2 regions of the Streptomyces sp. NPDC104096 genome follow, and region 2 is predicted to be linked to the other one. Evidence: riboswitches for the same ligand, from Rfam matches in the RefSeq annotation. Region 2 holds a riboswitch; the other holds the start of a gene.

The links. Region 2 has a riboswitch for cobalamin ahead of ACZ60B_RS21250 (ABC transporter substrate-binding protein). Riboswitches for the same ligand answer to the same signal wherever they lie in the genome.
Region 1: another riboswitch for cobalamin. It lies ahead of ACZ60B_RS13295 (CbtB domain-containing protein); the one in region 2 lies ahead of ACZ60B_RS21250 (ABC transporter substrate-binding protein).

What each region holds. Positions count from the first base shown of each region.
Region 1 covers NZ_JBVJMD010000009.1:189,739-192,965, forward strand. Annotated here, with positions in the region: gene ACZ60B_RS13285 (lysylphosphatidylglycerol synthase domain-containing protein) at 1-893, shown strand, start outside; gene ACZ60B_RS13290 (phosphatase PAP2 family protein) at 1,133-1,738, shown strand; cobalamin riboswitch at 1,791-1,943, shown strand; gene ACZ60B_RS13295 (CbtB domain-containing protein) at 1,980-2,201, shown strand; gene ACZ60B_RS13300 (CbtA family protein) at 2,221-2,976, shown strand; gene ACZ60B_RS13305 (histidine phosphatase family protein) at 3,055-3,227, opposite strand, start outside.
Region 2 covers NZ_JBVJMD010000020.1:24,472-27,698, forward strand. Annotated here, with positions in the region: gene ACZ60B_RS21245 (FecCD family ABC transporter permease) at 1-730, opposite strand, end outside; gene ACZ60B_RS21250 (ABC transporter substrate-binding protein) at 727-1,770, opposite strand; cobalamin riboswitch at 1,832-2,007, opposite strand; partial or broken gene ACZ60B_RS21255 (short-chain fatty acyl-CoA regulator family protein) at 2,022-2,172, opposite strand; gene ACZ60B_RS21260 (hypothetical protein) at 2,321-2,653, shown strand; gene ACZ60B_RS21265 (hypothetical protein) at 2,681-3,227, shown strand, end outside.

The DNA of each region.
Region 1 (3,227 bases), on a different contig from region 2:
GGCAACTGGGGGTCACGCTCGCGGTACTCCTGGCCGCCTGCGGGGTCCTCGTCTCGCACCGGGACGTCCTCGGCGGCGGGGCCGACCGGCTCGCCGCCGCCGACCGCGCATGGCTGCTGCTCGCGTGCGTCGCCGCCGCGTCGACCTGGGTGTGCGCGGCCGTCGTCCAGCAGGGCGCGGTCGCCGAACGGCTCCCTCGGCGAAGGCTCGTGGCCGCACAGTTCGCCGCGTCCGCCGCCAACCACCTCCTCCCGGCCGGGGCCGGGGCGACCCTGGTCAACCTGCGCTTCCTGAACCGGTGCGGGCTGTCCACGACCCGTTCGGCGACCGCGCTCGCGGTGAAGGCGGCGGCCGGCGGGCTGGTCCGCTGTGTCCTGGGCCTGACCCTGCTGCTGACCTCGCCGGACACCGTACGGGTGCCGACGCGGGTGCCGCACGGGCTGGTGCTGCTGCTGCCGGTGGCGGCCGGGGCCGTGGTGTGGGCCGTCGCGGCGAGCGCCCGGCTGCGGCGTGCCGTGGGCCGGGCTCTCGCCGAGGTGCGGGAGGTGCACCGGTGCCGGGCGCGGGCCTGGGCGCTGTGGGGCGGCTCGGCCGCGTTCGCGCTGCTGCACGCCGGGGTGGTCGTCGCCGTCGTCCACGCGCTCGGCCTCGGGCTGTCCACGGGCCATGTGGTCATGGCGTACCTCGTGGCCAGCGGTGCGGCGGCGCTGCTGCCCACGCCCGGCGGTCTCGGTTCCCTGGACGCCGCGCTCGCGCTGGCTCTCACCGCGGACGGGGCGCCGGGGCGGGCGGCGATCTCGGCCGTCCTCGGCTACCGCCTGCTCACCGCGTGGCTGCCGATGGTTCCCGGCCTGCTGGTCCTGCTCCTGCTCGCGCGGCGCTCGGCGCTCTGAGGACACCCGGTCGCCCGGCACGGGAACGCCTCGTTCCCCCTGATCGTCTACAGTGTCGTAGACCGACTACAGGTTTGTAGTCGGTCGCTGTGGTCGCGCCGGACTCCGGCCGGATTCCTCAGGTCCGGTCGTCCGGCCGACCACGGGGCGCCAAGGGAAGGACTCATACCGATGACCACACCGATGACGACACGGATGGATCTGCTGCCACGGCCCGCCGCCGGGACGGAGGCCGGTCGATGACCGGCGCTTTCGGCGGCGCGTCGATGGACGGCTCCGCCTACCGGGAGGTGGTCGGTCTCGCGGGGCGCTCGCCCGGATGGCTGGACACCGCGGTGTCGGCGTGGTCGACGTACGGACTGGCCGTGTTCGCCGTCCTGATGGTCGTCGGCTGGTGGCGGGCCCGGCGCACGGGGGCCGCGCGGACGGTGACGGCCCTGGCCGTGCCGGTGGTCGCGGTGCTGGCCTACGGCGTGGACTCCCTGCTGAAGCTGCTGGTGCGCGAGAGCCGGCCGTGTCTGGCGCTGCACGTGCGCACCCTGGAGACGTGTCCGGCACCGGGTGACTGGTCGTTCCCCAGCAATCACACGGTGATCGCCGCCGCGTGCGCCGTGGCTCTGTTCTCCGTCTCGCGCCGGCTGGGCGCCGTGGCGGTCGTGGCCGCGCTGGCGATGGGCGTGTCCCGGGTCTGGGTCGGCGTGCACTATCCGCACGACGTGGTCGCGGGATTCCTCGTGGGCGGGCTCGTCGCCCACGGCCTCATGACCCTGGTGCGGCACCGGGCGAGCACGCTGGCGCGCCTGCTGACCGCCACTCCGCTGCGCCCGCTGCTGCCGGCCTCCTGACGCGGGGTCACCGCGCGACGGAGCGCGGGATCGCCCCTGCCGACGCGCTATTGGCCCTCCATACGACACACGGTACTGTCGTTCTGATACGACGACGGGATCACGGAAGCCGGTGGGAATCCGGCACGGTCGCGCCACTGTGGACGATGCCTCCTCGACGGGGCGCATCGCGAGTCAGACCCGGGGCCGTCGTCCTGTGCACCACCGAGATGGGACGCGAACTCCCAGAGGAGGCCCTGCCATGGCGCAGCACGTCGCTCAGCCGACCGCCACCACCCCCGTCGTCACCGGCAAACTGCCGCTGAAGGACATTGCCCCCTGGGCGGTCTTCTTCGGCATTCTGATGCTGGTCCTGCTGTACTTCGTCGGCGCCGAGCAGGGCGCCACCTCCGTCGTCTCCGGCGAGGACGTCCACGAGTGGGTGCACGACGCCCGCCACCTGCTCGGCTTCCCCTGCCACTGACGAGGGGCGCCGAACTCCCGTGAACTCCGCAACAGTGAGAAACCTGCTCGTGCGGGGCATGCTCGCCGGCCTCGGGGCCGGCGTGCTCGCCCTGATCGTCGCCTACTTCCTCGGTGAGCCGAGCGTGGACAGCGCGATCGGCCTCGAGGAGGCGCACGCGCACGCCCACGAGCACGAGGTCGAACTCGTCTCCCGCAGCCTCCAGTCCACCGCGGGCCTCGCCACCGGTGTGCTGGTCTACGGAGTGGCGTTCGGCGGCATCGCCGCCCTCGCCTTCTGCTTCGCCCTCGGGCGCGTCGGCCGCTTCAGCCCCCGCGCCACCGCGCTGCTGCTGTCGGGGACCGCGCTGCTTGCCGTCTACGTCGTGCCGTTCCTGAAGTACCCCGCCAACCCGCCGGCGGTCGGCGAAGCCGACACCATCGGCAGGCGCACCACGCTGTACTTCCTGATGATGGTGCTCAGCGTGCTCCTCGCGGTCGCCGCGGTGATCGCGGGCAAGCGGCTCGCGCCGAGACTGGGCACCTGGTACGCCACCGTCGTCGCCGTCCTCGGCTTCATCGCCGTGATCGGCCTGGCGTACGCGTTCCTGCCCGTCGTCAACGAGGTCCCGGCCGACTTCCCGGCCACCCTGCTGTGGCGGTTCCGGCTCTCCGCCCTCGCCATTCAGGCCACGCTGTGGGCGGGTTTCGGTCTCGTCTTCGGCGAACTGACCGAGAGGCTGCTGCACCCGAAGCCCGCACGGGCCGCCGCGGGTTCGGCGGTGGCCGCCCCGTAGCGACCCCGTCGTCACGCCGAGAGGGCCCGCGGAACCATCCGCGGGCCCTCTCGGCGTCGGCCGGGGCGGTCCCCGCGGTCAGTCCTCCGTACTGCCCGTCGTCGGTCCGAGCGGCCCGCCGAGCCGGAGGTTCCAGCGGTGCGCACGCCCGGTGAGCTCGGTCGCCGTCAGCGGCGGCACGTCGAGGCGCCAGAAGGCGGCCTCGGGAGCCGCCAGCGCGTGGATCACCGCGGCCCGTACGACCTCCGGCT
Region 2 (3,227 bases):
GGACCAGGCGGGTGCGGGCGACGCGGACTCCGAGTCCGGCGGCGGCCTCGTCGCCGAAGGCGAACGCGTCCAGCGTACGGGCGTGCCCGAGGCAGACGACGAGGATCACTGCCAGGACGACGGTGCAGAGCAGCACCTGTCCCCAGTCGGCGCCCGTGAGCGAGCCGAGCAGCCAGAAGAGCACGCCCCGGGTGGTCTCGGCGTCCGCCGAGGTGAGGACGACGAAGGAGGTCAGCGCGGAGAACAGCTGCATGGCCGCGACCCCGGACAGCACCACCCGGTCGGCGCTGGGGCCGAGGGTGTGGCTGAGCAGGAGCACCAGGGCGAAGGAGAGCAGCGCGCCGAGGAAGGCGCCGGCCGACAGGGACACCGCTCCCCCGCCCACGCCGAGCACGACCACGGCGACCGCTCCGGTGGACGCGCCGGAGGAGACCCCGAGCACGAAGGGGTCGGCGAGGGGGTTGCGCAGCAGCGACTGCATGACCGCGCCGCACACGGCGAGTCCCGCTCCGCACACGGCGGCCAGCAGGGTGCGCGGCATCCGCAGGTTCCATACGATGCCGTCGCGCAGCGGCGTCGACGTGCCTTCGCCGAGGCCGAGATGGGCCGCGACGGACGCCCAGACGTCGCCGGTGGAGATGTCGGCGGGGCCGATCGTCACGGCCACGGCGATCGACACGAGCAGCGCGATCAGTCCTCCGCCCGTCAACAGCAGGGAGCGGGCCCTCACCTGGCGAACCCGAAGGCACGCAGACCGGCTGCGACCTGCTCGATCCCCTCGATCGTGCGGATGGTCGGGTTCATCGCCTGCCCGCTCAGCAGGACGTACCGCTTCTTCTTCACGGCGGTCAGACTGCGGGTGGCGGGGTTGGACTCCAGGAAGCGGATCTTGGCCGCGGCGGTCTCGGCGGTCTGCTGCTTGCGGGTCAGGTCGCCGATCACGATGACGTCGGGGTCGCGGTCGGCGACCGTCTCCCAGTTGATCTGGGGCCATTCGTCGTGGGTGTCGGCGAAGGCGTTCTTCGCGCCGACCGCGCGGGTGATGACGCCGGGCGCGCCGCAGCAGCCCGCGAGGTAGGGCGACTGGGAGTTGGCGAACCAGTACATGAGGGAGACGTCCGAGGCGTGCAGTCCGGCGGTGGCCGTGCTCACCCGCTGTCCGAGCGAGGCGACGAGCTTCTCGCCGCGCTCCTCGACGCCGAACGCGCGTGCCAGGTCGCGGATCTCCCCGTGGACGGCGTCGAGGGTGAGCGGTTCGCTGCGCGATCCGTCACCGCCGCTGCCGTTGTCCTTGCCCGCCGAGCAGTCGGACGGCGAGACGTACGTGGGCACGCCCAGCTTCTCGAACTGCTCGCGGGTGGCGACCCCGCCCTTGCCGAGGGTGGAGACGAACGAGGCGGTCACGAAGTCGGGTTCGGCGTCCAGGACCTTCTCGAAGGAGGGGTTGTTGTCGGCGAGGCGCGGCACGGACGCGTCGGCCTTCGCCAGGTCCTTCATGACCGGGTCGGTCCAGGTCGCCGTACCGGCCATGCGGTCGGCGAGACCGAGGGAGAGCAGGATCTCGGTGGTGCCCTGGTTGAGGGAGACGGCTCGCTTCGGCGCCGCCTTCAGGGTGACCTGGTGGCCGCAGTTGTCGAGGGTCACCGGGTAGCCGGCGGCGGAGGTCTTCTCGGCTTTCGCGTCGTCGCCGGCGGAGCCGCAGGCGGTGAGCAGCAGCGCGGACGCGAGGAGGAGCGCCGGGGTGCGGAGAAGTGCGGGGGTACGGAGCACGGGCAAGCCTCTGGGGTCGGGGCTCGTACGCGGAGCCTGGCCTACGGACGTCCCTCCGCGCGGGGGCGCGAAGGTGCCAGCAGGTCTTCGGACTCGGGTTCGTCCGGTCGGGGCGCCTTCCCGGTCTCCCAGTGGCGTCGTGCCCCGCCCGTCCCCCTCACCGCTGCGCGTCAGTTCCGGATTCGCACCGGATTCCCTGGCCTCGGGTGTGGCTCGACTGGCCCGCTGAGGCTATCAAGTCCGTCGTACGGTCAGATCGTGCGATCGGTCACGGGGCAGGGAGCGGAGGTGCTGGTGTTCCGGTCGATCCACAGGGGCCGGCCGAGCGGCGGTACGCCCCGCCGGGGACAGTCGGACGGCGAGGCGTTCACAGACGCGGCAGCCCAGGCCGATGCCCCGGGCCCTCTGGATTTCTTCCGGTAATCAATGTGACGGAAGATAAATCCGTCGCCTATTTTCGGCGGTCGAACATTCGAGCCGTATTCCCCCGAGGACTTGCACGGGTATATCGTACGAGTCCGCTTGAAGATCTATTCCCCTTGGGGGCGGCATGGGGGATTTTTCCTCATTCCTCGATCCGACGCATTTCGATCTCCCGCAGCACGATCCCACGTCCCTCGACGGCCTCGATCAACCCTCCGACCTCGCGCCCTCCCCCACCGGCGATCCGCCGGCGCAGGGCGACGGCTTCCACCCGGCGCAGGCCTCCCCCTACGAGCACACGCCGTACGACCCCCACGACCACCAGGACCCCCACGCCTCCCAGGTCCACTTCGGCGCCGGGGACTGCCCTCACTGCGGAGGCCTCGGACAGTCGCGTTGGATCTCCTCCCAGACCGACGAGCCCTGCTGGTACTGCAACCATTCCGGGGTGGCCCCTTGAGCACCGAGATCGGCGGGTGAGGCCGAAATGGATCCCATATCCGCCGGTGTCCTGGGTGTTCTCGCCCTGGGGCAGGCCGCCGGCCACGTGTTGAACTGGTACAAGAGCAAGCGCGACGGATCGTTCCAGGAACAACAGGAATTCCTCGCCGAAGTACGCGAGAAAGAGGCGCGACGTTCTCACAAGAATCTCCTCGCCAGGGACCGCGCGCTCAGGGAGGACCGGAGGCAGGAGGCGGACACCGCCTACGAGCGCGCACTGCACCGGGACCAGGAAATGGCCGCGCGCCACGAACAGGACGCCCGGATCGCACATGAACACACCCTGGAGCGGGACCGCATCCTCGCCGGCACCCGCGCCCAGGAGGCGACCACGGCACACCGACGCTCCCTGGAGCGGGACCTCTATCTGACCAAGCTGCGCATCGAGGAGGCGGACCTGGCCTTCGACCGTGCCCGGCAACTCGCTGTGGTCCAGTCACAGCTACAGGTGAACACCCAGCGGGAGCTTCAGCGCCTGGCCCGCGAGCAGGCGAACAGCCCCTTCGCGGAAGACATCGAGAAGGTGCGCGAGA